Regions from separate parts of the Streptomyces desertarenae genome, predicted to be linked through region 3. Evidence: riboswitches for the same ligand, from Rfam matches in the RefSeq annotation. Region 3 holds a riboswitch; each other region holds the start of a gene.
The links. Region 3 has a riboswitch for cyclic di-AMP ahead of ACFSJS_RS15255 (C40 family peptidase). Riboswitches for the same ligand answer to the same signal wherever they lie in the genome.

Region 1 (4,310 bases), on a different contig from region 3:
CCTCGTCAACGAGCTGGCCATGCGGCCCCACAACAGCGGCCACTGGACCCAGGACGGCGCGGTGACGTCCCAGTTCGCCAACCACCTGCGGGCCGTTTTGGACCTTCCCCTCGGCGACCCGCGCCCCCGCGCGCCGTGGACGGTGATGGCCAACGTGCTCGGCGGCGACTACCCCGACATGTACCAGGGGTACCTGCACTGCATGGCCCGCGACCCGCGGTTGAAGATCCACATGTACGGAAAGGACGTGAAGCCCGGCCGCAAGGTGGGCCACGTCACCACCTACGGCGACGATCTGGCGGACGTCCGCGAGCGCGCCGCCCACGCCGCCGCCTATCTGCGAGGGACCATCACCGAATGAGCAACGCCCCCAGCTCCGCCTCCGCCCCCGTCGTGGGCATCGTCATGGGCTCCGACTCCGACTGGCCCGTCATGGAGGCCGCGGCCGAGGCCCTGGACGAGTTCGAGGTCCCCTACGAGGTCGACGTGGTCTCCGCGCACCGGATGCCGCACGAGATGATCGACTACGGCGACCGCGCCGCCGGCCGCGGCCTGAAGGCGGTCATCGCGGGCGCGGGAGGGGCGGCCCACCTGCCGGGCATGCTCGCCTCCGTCACCCCGCTGCCGGTGATCGGCGTGCCGGTCCCGCTGCGCCACCTGGACGGGATGGACTCCCTGCTGTCCATCGTGCAGATGCCCGCCGGGGTGCCGGTCGCCACGGTCTCGGTCGGCGGCGCCCGCAACGCCGGGCTGCTCGCGGTCCGCATCCTGGCGGCCCACGACGAGGCGCTGCGGGAGCGGATGGAGGGCTTCCAGGCGGAGCTGCGGGAGCAGGCGCAGGACAAGGGCCGGCGGCTGCGGGCCAAGGTGGCCGCGGGCGGCGCGGGGTTCGGCTTCGGGAGCAAGTGAGGTGGCCCCCGCAGCGGAACTGCTGGAGCGGGCCCGGGAGTTGCTGGCCGTCCACCCCGTCGCCGACGGCCACAACGACCTGCCGTGGGCGCTGCGCGAGCAGGTCGCCTACGACCTGGACCGCCGGGACATCGGGGCCGACCAGTCGGCCCACCTGCACACCGACATCCCGCGGCTGCGCGCCGGCGGGGTGGGGGCGCAGTTCTGGTCCGTCTACGTGCGCACGGACCTGACCGGGGACGCCGCCGTCAGCGCCTGCCTGGAGCAGATCGACGTGGTGCGGCGGCTGGCCGACCGGTACCCGGACGACCTGCGGCTCGCCTTCACCGCCGACGACATGGAGGCGGCGCGGGCCGAGGGCCGCATCGCCTCGCTGATGGGCGCCGAGGGCGGCCACTCGATCAACAACTCCCTGGCCACGCTGCGCGCCCTGTACCGGCTGGGCGTGCGCTACATGACGCTCACCCACAACGACACCATCGACTGGGCGGACTCGGCCACCGACGCCCCCCGCCACGGCGGGCTGACCCGCTTCGGCGAGGAGGTCGTGCGGGAGATGAACCGGCTGGGGATGCTGGTGGACCTCTCCCACACGGCACCGGCCACCATGCGCGACGCGCTGCGGGTCTCCACGGCGCCCGTGCTCTTCTCGCACTCCTCGGCCCGCGCCGTGTGCGACCACCCGCGCAACGTCCCCGACGACGTGCTGGAGGCCCTCGCGGCCAACGGCGGTGTGGCGATGGTCACGTTCGTGCCCAAGTTCGTCCTGCCGGAGGCCGTCGCCTGGACCGCGGCAGCCGACGAGAACATGCGCGCCCACGGCCTGCACCCGCTGGACGGCACCGAGCGGGGGCTCGCGGTCCAGCGCGCCTTCGAGGAGGCCAACCCGCGCCCCGAGGCCACGGCCGCCACGGTCGCCGACCACCTGGACCACATGCGCGAGGTCGCCGGCATCGACCACGTCGGCATCGGCGGCGACTTCGACGGAACGGCCTTCACCCCGTCCGATCTGAGTGATGTGTCCGGATATCCCCATCTGGTGGCGGAGTTGCTCGACCGCCACTGGTCCGAGGCCGACCTCGCCAGGCTCACCTGGAAGAACGCGGTACGGGTGCTCCGCGACGCCGAGGACGTCGCCCGCGGCGAACAGGGCCGCCGCGGCCCGTCCACCGCCACCCTCGAGCAGCTCGACGGCTGAGACGGAGGCCGTCTCGTGATGCACTTCACGGGGCGGCTTTCCCGTTCCGTCGCTCTGCGTGCGGGTCGAGGTGCGTTCGCGTCATCGATCCTGTTCAGGGGCGTGCGTGACGGAGCGCCGGAAGCGGAGAAAAGCACTCAGCGGCACGGTGGCGTCGCGGTGGGTGACGGACCGGCGATCATCAAAGCATCCGAAACGGACGTCATGTGACCCATCGGCTTGTTGCGGCGGAAACGATGTGTTTACCGTTCTGGCCGCGCCGTACGAATGTGCGGCGGCCCGCTGTCGAACGCCGAATCCTGTCAACGGCGGCGGGCTGGACCATCCACACCACCCGATGACAGGAGCGGGGGACCCAAGGTAAGTCGCCGTCCCGGATCCGTGCGGGACGGCTTGGGGTGAAGCCATGCCGCGGCCCAGCGCCGCGGCCGCACATGGCCGGGCAACTCCAGCCCGAACCCGACAGCTCACCTCGCAGGCGTAGGAGAGGAGCACACCTATGTCCGCACGCGGACGTCACCGTCGTATCCGTAACAGCCGCCTCACCCGCCTGTCCCTGGCCATCTCCGTGGGCGGCGCCGGCATGGCCCTTCCCCTGGTCGCCGCCGGCGGAGCCAACGCCGCCTCCGTCGACACCTGGGAGAAGGTCGCCCAGTGCGAGAGCACGGGCAACTGGAGCATCAACACCGGCAACGGCTTCTACGGCGGCCTGCAGTTCACGCAGAGCACCTGGGCCGCCTTCGGCGGCACCGAGTACGCGCCGCGTGCCGACCTCGCCACCAAGGACCAGCAGATAGCCATCGCCGAGAAGGTGCTGGCGGGCCAGGGCCCGGGCGCCTGGCCGGTCTGCTCGGTCAAGGCCGGCCTGACCAAGGGCGGTCCGGCCCCCGCCGTCTCCCCCGACGGCGAGAGCAACCCGACCGAGCAGCGCGAGCAGGCCGCGCCGCAGCGCGCGGACCGCGGTGAGCGCGCCGAGAAGGCCGAGCCCAAGGCCGAGAAGGCCGAGAAGGCTGAGAAGGCTGAGAAGAAGGCCGCGCCGAAGCCGGCGGACCGGGGCGCCTCCTACGAGGTCGTCAGCGGCGACACCCTCTTCAAGATCGCTGCCGCTCAGGACGTCGACGGCGGCTGGCAGCGGATCTACGAGGACAACCGCCAGGTCATCGGCGGCGACCCCGACCTGATCTTCCCGGGCCAGGAGCTGACCCTGGGCGGCGCCGCCACCCAGAAGAAGGCCGCCGCCAAGCCCGAGCAGGCCCCGAAGGCCGAGCCCGAGGCCGAGCAGGCCCCGAAGGCCGAGCCCAAGGCCGAGAAGAAGGCCGAGGCCCCGGCCCAGCAGTCGGCCGAGCGCGCCGACCGCTCCGACCGGAGCGACAGCGGTTCCACCGGCGTCTCCACCGGCTACACCGCCCCGGTGAACGCCGCCCCGTCCGGCTCCTACAAGGCTGCCGGCGCCCGCTGGTCCAACGGCCACACCGGCGAGGACTTCCCCGCCGCCACCGGCACCCCGGTCAAGGCCGTCACCAGCGGCACCGTGGTCTCCGCCGGCTGGGGCGGTGCGTACGGCAACCAGGTCGTCATCCGTCACGACGACGGCCGCTACAGCCAGTACGGCCACCTGTCCTCGATCTCCGTCGGCGCCGGCCAGCGGGTCGGTGTCGGCCAGCAGATCGGCGCGGTCGGCTCCACCGGCAACAGCACCGGTCCGCACCTGCACTTCGAGGTGCGCACCGCTCCCGGCTACGGCTCCGACATCAACCCGCTGGCCTACCTGCGGGCCCACGGCGTCAACATCTGAGCCGGACCGGACCGTCGCAGCACCGCCCGGCCCGCGGCACCGCGGGCCGGGCGGCCCCCTTCCCGGGGCAGCGAGAGGCGGGTGGGGCGTCCGGTGCCCACGGGTACCGGACGCCCCACCCGCCTCGTCCCGTCTCCGGGCTCCGCTCCCGCCCGGGCTCCTGCGGGGGTCAGCCGGTGCAGAGGCAGAAGGGGTGGCCCGCCGGGTCCCGGTAGACCCGGAAGTCACGCCGGCCGCCGTCGTCGCCCTCCAGGAGTTCCGCCCCGAGCTCCAGCACCTCGCGCTCGGCCGCGTCCAGCTCCTCCCTCGGCACGTAGAGGTCGAGGTGGAACTGCTGGGAGCGCTCCGCGCTCGGCCACCGCGGCGGCACGTGGCCCTCGGCCTCCTGGAACGCCAGCGTCCGGCCCG
Region 2 (4,310 bases), on a different contig from region 3:
GACCGTGGACATCGTCATCACCGTGGCAGTGATCATCGGAGCGATCGCGCTGGGAGCCCTCGTGATCCACCGGCTCAACGCCCAGCGCGACGAGCGGGTCACGGAGTTCCGCTACAGCGACGCACCGCCGGGGCTCGGCGGCCGCGGTGCGAAGCCGAGGCGGTGGCGCCCGACCGGCGGGTCGTCCGACGATCCCGCCCGCCGCGGACGCTCCGGATGACGCGGGCCCGTCCCGGCCGGGACGCCGGCCGCCGCGGCCGCACGCACCGCCCGCCGGTACGCGGCCCCACCCGGGGGGACGGATCCGCCACGGAGCCGGAGGAGCCGGTGCCCCCGGCCGGGAGGGGGCCGGGCACGTCCGGTGTACCGTCCGGCGGTGCGGGGAAGCGCTGAGGGCGGCGGAAGCCGGCCGAGGGCGGCGGAGGAGCGGCGCGGCGGCCGCGGACACAGGGGGAGCGAGCCGACGATGGACGAGTCACCGGCCCGGGGAGCGGCGGAGGCGGGCGGGCGGCTGCGGCGGCGCCTGGGAACCTTCGACGCGGTGGTGATCGGCCTGGGGTCGATGGTCGGCGCGGGCGTCTTCGCCGCCTTCGCGCCCGCCGCGCGCGCCGCGGGCTCCGGACTGCTGCCCGGCCTGGCGCTGGCGGCGGCCGTCGCGTACTGCAACGCCACCTCCTCGGCCCGGCTGGCCGCCCGCCACCCGGTCTCCGGCGGCACCTACGTCTACGGCCGCGAGCAACTGGGCCCGTTCTGGGGCTTCCTGGCGGGCTGGGGCTTCGTGGTCGGCAAGACCGCCTCGTGCGCGGCGATGGCCCTGACGGCGGGTCTGTACGTGTGGCCGGAGCACGCCCACGCCGTCGCGGCCGCCGCCGTGGTGGCGCTGACGGCCGTCGGCTGCGCGGGCGTGCAGAAGGCGGCCTGGCTCACCCGCGCGATCGTGGCGGTCGTCTCGGCGGTGCTGGCCGCCGTGGTGGTCTCCTGCCTGGGCTCCGGCAGTGCGGAGGCGGCCCGGCTGGACCTCGGCGGCGACGCGACCCTCGCGGGCGTCCTCCAGGCGGCCGGCCTGCTGTTCTTCGCCTTCGCCGGATACGCCCGCATCGCCACCCTCGGGGAGGAGGTGCGCGACCCGGAGCGCACGATCCCCCGCGCGATCCCGCTGGCCCTGGGCATCACCCTGGTGGTGTACGCGGCCGTGGCCGTCGCCGCGCTGGCCGTGCTCGGCCCCGGCGGGCTGGCCCGGGCGGACGCGCCGCTGGCCGACGCCGTGCGGGCGGCCGGGGTGCCGGAGCTGGCCCCGGTGGTGCGGGCCGGGGCGGCGGTGGCCGCGCTGGGCTCGCTGCTGGCGCTCGTCCTGGGGGTGTCGCGCACGACCCTGGCCATGGCCCGCGACCGCCACCTGCCGCCCGTGCTGGCCGCGGTCCATCCGCGCACCGGGGTGCCGCACCGCGCCGAAGCGGCCGTCGGCGCCGTGGTGGCGGTGGCGGCGGCCACCGCGGACCTGCGCGGGATGATCGGCTTCTCGTCCTTCGGAGTGCTGGCCTACTACGCGGTCGCCAACGCCTCCGCCCTCACCCTCACCCCCGCCGAGGGCCGTCCGGTCCGGGTCGTCCCCGTCGCCGGGCTGGCCGGGTGCGCGGCGCTGGCCTTCGCCCTGCCCGCCGCGTCGGTGGCCTCCGGGGCGGCGGTGCTGGCCGCCGGGGCCGCCGTGTACGGGGTGCGGCGCGTGCTCGCCGGACGCCGGGGCCCCGGTGGCGGAGCGGACGGCTCCGGAACGACGCGGCCATCCGTCGGACGCTGACCGGCCCGCCTCCCGCCCCCGGCCGCCGACCTGAGTCACCGTCCGTATCCGGGGGACGTCCCTCCGCATAACAACTGAGGCTCCGTCAGTTATGTGTGATGCATCTCCCGACGCCGGAGCGGCGTTCAACTCGCCCGAATTGAACCGGAAATGAGGCGTTAAGTCCTCCCTGAAATTACTCACGCTTTGAAGGGGGGACTTGGAAACCGAAGCGCTCCTCTATTAACGTTCGATAACGCAGCGCGGTCGTCACTGTCGCCTATGGAGGCGGCACCGTGCGCCGTCGCCGAATCCCGAAGGTGCTGTCCCGTGGACCGCGGGGCCGCGCCCAGGGAACCGGGGAACCACCTTTTGGGGTGAATCGGACCGTCCGGCGTGCCGGCACGGCTCCGTAGGAGACCTTCCTGCTCCGAACCCGTCAGCTAACCCGGTAGGCGAGAAGGAAGGAAAGGAGAGCGCCTCCGTGGCGTCCAGCAGTCCGGCCCCCGAGGTCGCGTACGACCCGCACACCAGCACCTTCACCCCGTTCGACCCGGAGGGCGGCGAGGAGCGGCAGGTGTGGAATCCCACCGAGGACTCCGTCCGCCCGGTCCGCGGCCGGCACCGCGTGGTCAAGCAGCGCAACGGCATGGCCCGCAGCGGGGCGGTCCTGGGCGTCGGCATGATCGCGGCGGTCGGCGCGGGCGGCATGGCCACCGCCAAGGAGAAGGCGCCCACTCCCATCTCCGTGCCCGACCTGGGCGCCATGGCCGAGAGCATCCCCGGGGTCGGCGGTCTCATAGCCGACTCCGACGAGGACGCCGGCACCGGTGCCGGGACCGGCGCGACCCCTTTCGGAGGCACCCTCGCCCAGGCCGGCCTGGACACCGGTGACGTCGCCACCACCACGACCCTGAGCACGGACCCCGGCGAGGCGCTGCGGGCCCGGATCCTCCAGCAGGCCGACCGGCAGCAGTCGGACGTCGTCCAGGCCGAGGCCGACGCCGCCGCCGAGGAGGCCGCGGAGAAGGCGGCCGAGGAGGCCGCGGACAAGGCCGCCGAGGAGGAGGCCGAGCGCAAGCGCAAGGCGGCCGAGGAGGCGGCGCGCAGGGCCGAAGCCGAGCGCCTGGCCAAGCTCGCGGCCAGCTACACCCTCCCGCTCACCTCCTACCAGCTCACCTCCCACTTCGGGGCCTCCGGTTCGATGTGGGCCAACAACCACACCGGCCTGGACTTCGCCGCCCCGACCGGCACCCCCGTCAAGGCGGTGCACAGCGGTGAGATCGTCGAGGCGGGCTGGGCCGGCTCCTACGGCTACCGCATCATCCTCAAGCTCGACGACGGCACCGAGGTCTGGTACTGCCACCTGTCCTCGATGACGGTGACCAGCGGCAAGGTGACCACCGGCGACGTCATCGGCCGCGTCGGCTCCACCGGCAACTCCACCGGCGCGCACCTCCACCTGGAGGTCCGCCCCGGTGGCGGGGCCCCGATCGACCCGCTGGCCTGGCTGCGGGGCAAGGGCCAGTCCATCTGAGCCACCGCCCCGGACGCCGGGCGCGCGGCCGCCCGCCGCGCCGTGCACGCGGGCCCGGCAGGGCCCTCCCCGCTCCCGCGCCGCCGCCTCGCGCACCGTCGGTGCACGTCGGCCGACCCCAGGAGGGGACGAGGCGGCGGCGTCCGGGTCACCGGCCGGGCCCCGATGCCCCGGCGGCCCTGGTGGACCACCCCCCGACACCAGGGCCGCCGGTTCCCCACCGCTCCACCCGGTCCGGCCCCGCACGTGGTTACCGTGTCCCATGAGCGACGCAGCGCACACGCCCCGTGCCCCCCGGACGGATGCCGCCCCGCGCAGGATCGGCGGCCTGACCGTCTCCCCCCTCGCCCTCGGCGGCAGCGTCTTCGGCTGGACGGCCGACGAACGGGAGTCCTTCGCCGTCCTGGACGCCTACACCGAAGCCGGCGGCACCTTCATCGACACCGCCGACTCCTACTCGGCCTGGGCGCAGGGCAACAGCGGCGGCGAGTCGGAGACGGTGATCGGCCGCTGGCTGGCCGCCCGCCGCAACCGCGACGACGTCGTCATCGCCACCAAGGTCGGCGCCCACCCCGACCGCAGGGGCCTGTCGGCCGCCACCGTCAGGGTCGCGGCCGAGGACTCCCTGCGCCGCCTGGGCACCGACCGCATCGACCTCTACTACACCCACCGCGACGACGAGTCGGTCGAGGTGGAGGAGATCGTCGGCGCACTCGACGACCTGGTGCGCGCGGGCAAGGTCCGCGAGATCGGCGCCTCCAACCTCTCCGCCGAGCGGCTGAAGGCGTCCCTGGCCTTCTCCGCCCGGGAGGGGCGCGCCCGCTACGTCGCCCTCCAGCCCCACTACAGCCTGGTCTCGCGCGACACCTACGAGGGGCCGCTGCGGGACGCGGCCGCGCGCCACGGCCTGGCCGCCGTCCCCTACTACGCCCTGGCCGCCGGCTTCCTCACCGGCAAGTACCGGCCCGGAGCGGCGGCCTCCGGCCCCCGGGCCGG
Region 3 (4,310 bases):
CGGCCGCCGGAGCCGTCCGGTCAGCGCTGGGTGAGGCTCAGCCGCACCTCCACCTCCTGGTCGCCGGAGATCCGGGGTTCGGCCGCCACGTCGTAGAGGCCGGCCAGGGCCTCCTGGACCTGCCGCACCGCGTCGGGGCTGCCGCTGAGGTCGGCCTCGACCGCCTCGCCCAGCGCCGGGGCCTCGCCCGCCTCGCCGCGCGTGCGGACGTCGACCGTCCCCGTCCAGAACCTCCGCTCGCCGCCTCCCCCTCCGGCCCCGCGGTGGCCGTCCCCCAGCTGGGGCGATCGGGGGAAGAGCGATCCGAGGGCGGTGAAGACGGCCTCGGCGTCCGGGGCGGTGCAGTGGGGCAGCTCGATCTCGACCTGGCACACGTCCTGTCCGCCGGTCTGCGCGGTCTGTCCGCTCTGTTCAGTGCTCATAGCCCCACCTGTACCCCGGTGCGGGCGATGGTCACAGCCCGATCGGAAGGCTTGCGGTCCGTTCGGGTCGGCCGGGCGGAGAAGACCCCTCGGCGCCCGGTTTCCTCGTGGGTGCGACCAACGTCCTTGTTAGGCTCCCCGCATGGACCCGACGGCCTGCGATGCCGCGCCCACCCGGCTGAGGAACACTCCGAGCTGGCTGCTGTCGCAGCTGACGGCGCACGCCCACCGGCTGGTGTGGGACGCGTTCTCCGCCACCGACGACCGCCGCTACCACTACGCCCTGCTCGCCGCCGTGGAGGAGTACGGTCCGGCCAGCCAGGCCGCGCTGGGGCGCCGCTGCGGCATCGACCGCAGCGACGTGGTCGCCGCGCTCAACGAACTGGCCGACCGGGGCCTGGTCACCCGTTCCCCCGATCCGGCGGACCGGCGGCGCAACATCGTCTCCGTCACCCCCGGGGGGCGCCGGCACCTGGAGCGGCTCGACGAGGTGCTGGGCCGGGCGCAGGACGAGCTGCTGGCCGGTCTCTCCGCGGACGAGCGCGGGCAGTTGGTGCGGCTGCTGCAGCGGGCCCTGGAGCACCACGCGCCGTCCCGCCGGGAGGAGTGAGGGCGCGGGCGTCCCTCACCCGTACGGGTGGCGGGGCACGGAGGTGGCCCACGGGCCCGGCCCGCCGGACACCTCCTCGCGGCGCCCGGGGTGCGGCTCCCCGGTGCGGGCCTCCTCCAGCGTCGCCCACCGGGACGGGATGCCGTCCGGCTCGGCGACGGGCACCGGGCACACCCGGAAGTGCCAGGGGGCCGGGATCTGCGGTGGCGCGCAGAGGTCCTTCGCGGGGGTGGGCAGGGGGCCCTCCCGCTCGGGGGCGTACTCGCTCCAGCCGTAGCGCGCGGAGTCCTGCGCGATCTCGGCGTCCAGCACCCAGGTGGTCCCGGCGCCTCCCGCGGCGAGCGCCGCCCATCCGGCGGCCAGGAGCAGCCTCGCCCTCCCCGCCCTCCCTGTCCCGGTTCCGCCCGGTTCCACGGCTCCGCCCCCTTCCCCCGCCGCGCCGGCGGGACGCGGACCACTCTAGGGGCGCCGCCGGAGCGGCCGCGCGGTACCGGCCTCCTACCGCACCGGCGCGGGGCCGCCGGGGCGGGGCGGGGCGGGCCCGGACGGGCCGGGCGGTCCCGGTGGGATCCGCCCGGCCCGTCCCGGTGTCACCTCACGCGCCCGTAACGCACGCTCTTGGTCCAGATCCGCTCCTTGCGGACGGTCTTGCCCGGCTTCGGGGAGTGCCAGACCCTGCCCTCCCCGGCGTAGATGCCGACGTGGTAGACGCTGCCGCCGGAGTGGAAGAAGACCAGGTCGCCCTTCTTGCGGGAACCGGCGGAGATCTTCTTGGCGCGGTTGTACTGGGCGGCCGCGGTGCGCGGCAGCTTCTTGCCCGCCTTCTTGTACGAGTACTGGGTGAGTCCCGAGCAGTCGAACCGGTTGGGGCCCGCGGCGCCGTACTGATAGGGCGACCCCTTCTTGGAGGCCGCGACCTTGAGCGCCTTGCTCGCGGGGGTGGCCGCCTCGGCCTCGGGGGTGGCCGACGGGATCAGCGCCGTCCCCGCCAGGGTGACGGCGGTGACGGCGGTGGTGATGCCCACTCGGGACAGCCGTCCTGCTATGGGTGCGTGCGCAGACATGAGTGAACCCTTCGTCATACGCCTGCGAAAGATGACCTGTCGGGTTCGGGCCGGCGAAGTTGCCCGGCCACCTGATGTGGCTTCACCCCAAGGACCGCGTCGTGCGGCGCGGTCCGCCGTGCTCGGGTCTCCCGCTCCTGCCGTCTCGTCGTCAGTCCGTCTTCTCACCCGGGCGGCGGCAGGATTCGGCGTCCGTCCGAGCGGCCCCGCCCTTCTGCGGGGACTTGCAGTTGTCTACGGATACTGCGTCAAAAACAGTCCGGATTGGGCGAGCGAAGGTCTTTTGTGAACATGATCACTCGTGTGTCCCGCGGTGCGGATCGCTCTCCCCGGCCGGTGCGCACCGCCCCCCGAGGGGCTCTGACCAGCAGCCTCCGGGTCCGGTCGGGGCGGCGCGCGCCACGGGAGGCGCACGGCCGGGCGGGAGGGGCGCCACCGCGATCACCCCGAATGGCTGCCGCCGTGTCGGGTGACCGCGGCGGGTCGCGGCGCGGTCCGGCCGCACGCCGGCGGCACCGGCCCGCCCGGGCACCGGGCGGGCCGGACGTCAGCGGATGTGCACGCCGGAGATCGCGCGGGCGATGACCAGGCGCTGGATCTCGCTGGTGCCCTCGAAGACGGTGTAGACCGCGGCGTCCCGGTGCATGCGCTCCACCGGGTACTCCCGGGTGAAGCCGTTGCCGCCGAGGATCTGCATCGCCTGGGCCGTGACGGACCTGGCCGTCTCGCCGGCGAACAGCTTGGACATCGACCCCTCGGCCGCCTCGAACGGCTTGCCCGCGGCCGCCATCCACGAGGCGCGCCACACCAGCATCCGGGCGGCGTCGACACGGGTGCGCATGTCGGCGAGCTGGAAGGCGACGCCCTGGTTGTCGATGATCGGACGGCCGAACTGCACCCGGGTCTTGGCGTACTCCAGGGCGATCTCACAGGCGGCGCGGGCGATGCCGACGGCCTGGGCGCCCACGGCCGGGCGGGACGCCTCGAAGGTGGCCATCGCGGCGTTCCCCACCCTCTCCCCGCCCCCGGCGGAGGACGCCCCCGCGCCGTCCTTCCGCGCCCGCTCGCGGGCGCGGGCCAGACGCTCGTCGAGCTTCTCCTTGCCGCCCAGCAGGCAGTGGCCCGGGACCCGGACGTCGTCCAGGACGACCTCGGCGGTGTGGGAGGCGCGGATGCCGTGCTTCTTGAACTTCTGCCCCTGGGAGAGGCCCGGGGTGTTCGGCGGGACGATGAACGAGGCGTGGCCCCTGGAGCCGAGTTCGGGGTCGACGACGGCGACGACGACGTGGACGTTCGCGATGCCGCCGTTGGTCGCCCAGGTCTTGGTGCCGTTGAGCACCCACTCGTCCCTGGCCTCGTCGTAGACCGCGCGGGTGCGCATCGCGGAGACGTCCGACCCGGCGTCCGGCTCGGAGGAGCAGAAGGCGGCGACCTTCACGTCGCTCGCGTCGCCGTACATCTGGGGGATCCAGGTGCCGATCTGCTCCTCGGTGCCGTTGGCGAGCACGCCGACGGCCGCCAGCCCGGTGCCGACGATCGACAGGCCGATGCCCGCGTCGCCCCAGAACAGCTCCTCCATCACCATCGGGATGCTCAGTCCGGTGGGGTCGAAGTACTGCTGGGCGTAGAAGTCGAGCGAGTACAGACCGATCTTGGCGGCCTCCTGGATGACGGGCCAGGGAGTCTCCTCGCGTTCGTCCCACTCGGCGGCGGCGGGGCGCATGACGTCGGCCGCGAAGCCGTGGATCCAGTCCCGCACGGCCTTCTGGTCGTCGTTGAGGTCGAGTGCGAACTCCGCCATGGAAGCCCCTCCATCCGTTGTTACTAGCGGTAACGCGACCATGTTACCGGCCGGTGTGCCGTCGACCGCCGCTCGGCGGTCCGTCCCGCCGCTCCCGCCGGGTGTTACGTTGCGCGAGGGCGGAGCAGAGCGAGGCACACCGGAACGGGGAGGCCAGGGCAGATGGGGACCACACGGCAGGACAGACCCCAGGAGGGCCGGCGCGGCACCGCCGAGCGCCGCCGCAGGGAGCTGCTGGAGGCGGCCGAGCGGGTGGTGCTGCGGGACGGCCCCGGTGCCTCGATGAACGCCATCGCCGCCGAGGCCGGGATCACCAAGCCCATCCTCTACCGGCACTTCGGCGACAAGGGCGGCCTCTACCGCGCCCTGGCCGTGCGGCACACCGACGCCCTGGTGGACTCCCTGCGCACCGC

Region 1: it holds a riboswitch for cyclic di-AMP, as region 3 does, so the genes downstream of both, ACFSJS_RS23555 (transglycosylase family protein) here and ACFSJS_RS15255 (C40 family peptidase) in region 3, are expected to answer to the same signal.
Region 2: it holds a riboswitch for cyclic di-AMP, as region 3 does, so the genes downstream of both, ACFSJS_RS26430 (M23 family metallopeptidase) here and ACFSJS_RS15255 (C40 family peptidase) in region 3, are expected to answer to the same signal.

What each region holds. Positions count from the first base shown of each region.
Region 1 covers NZ_JBHUFU010000017.1:43,644-47,953, reverse strand. The annotation lists gene ACFSJS_RS23570 (5-(carboxyamino)imidazole ribonucleotide synthase) at 1-361, shown strand, start outside; gene purE (5-(carboxyamino)imidazole ribonucleotide mutase) at 358-909, shown strand; gene ACFSJS_RS23560 (dipeptidase) at 911-2,107, shown strand; cyclic di-AMP (ydaO/yuaA leader) riboswitch at 2,426-2,603, shown strand; gene ACFSJS_RS23555 (transglycosylase family protein) at 2,607-3,902, shown strand; gene ACFSJS_RS23550 (VOC family protein) at 4,072-4,310, opposite strand, start outside.
Region 2 covers NZ_JBHUFU010000026.1:32,576-36,885, reverse strand. The annotation lists gene ACFSJS_RS26440 (hypothetical protein) at 5-220, shown strand; gene ACFSJS_RS26435 (APC family permease) at 467-1,798, shown strand; cyclic di-AMP (ydaO/yuaA leader) riboswitch at 2,074-2,249, shown strand; gene ACFSJS_RS26430 (M23 family metallopeptidase) at 2,262-3,314, shown strand; gene ACFSJS_RS26425 (aldo/keto reductase) at 3,577-4,310, shown strand, end outside.
Region 3 covers NZ_JBHUFU010000008.1:129,192-133,501, forward strand. The annotation lists gene ACFSJS_RS15240 (hypothetical protein) at 21-422, opposite strand; gene ACFSJS_RS15245 (MarR family winged helix-turn-helix transcriptional regulator) at 565-1,032, shown strand; gene ACFSJS_RS15250 (hypothetical protein) at 1,048-1,446, opposite strand; gene ACFSJS_RS15255 (C40 family peptidase) at 1,623-2,096, opposite strand; cyclic di-AMP (ydaO/yuaA leader) riboswitch at 2,100-2,257, opposite strand; gene ACFSJS_RS15260 (acyl-CoA dehydrogenase family protein) at 2,644-3,897, opposite strand; gene ACFSJS_RS15265 (TetR/AcrR family transcriptional regulator) at 4,060-4,310, shown strand, end outside.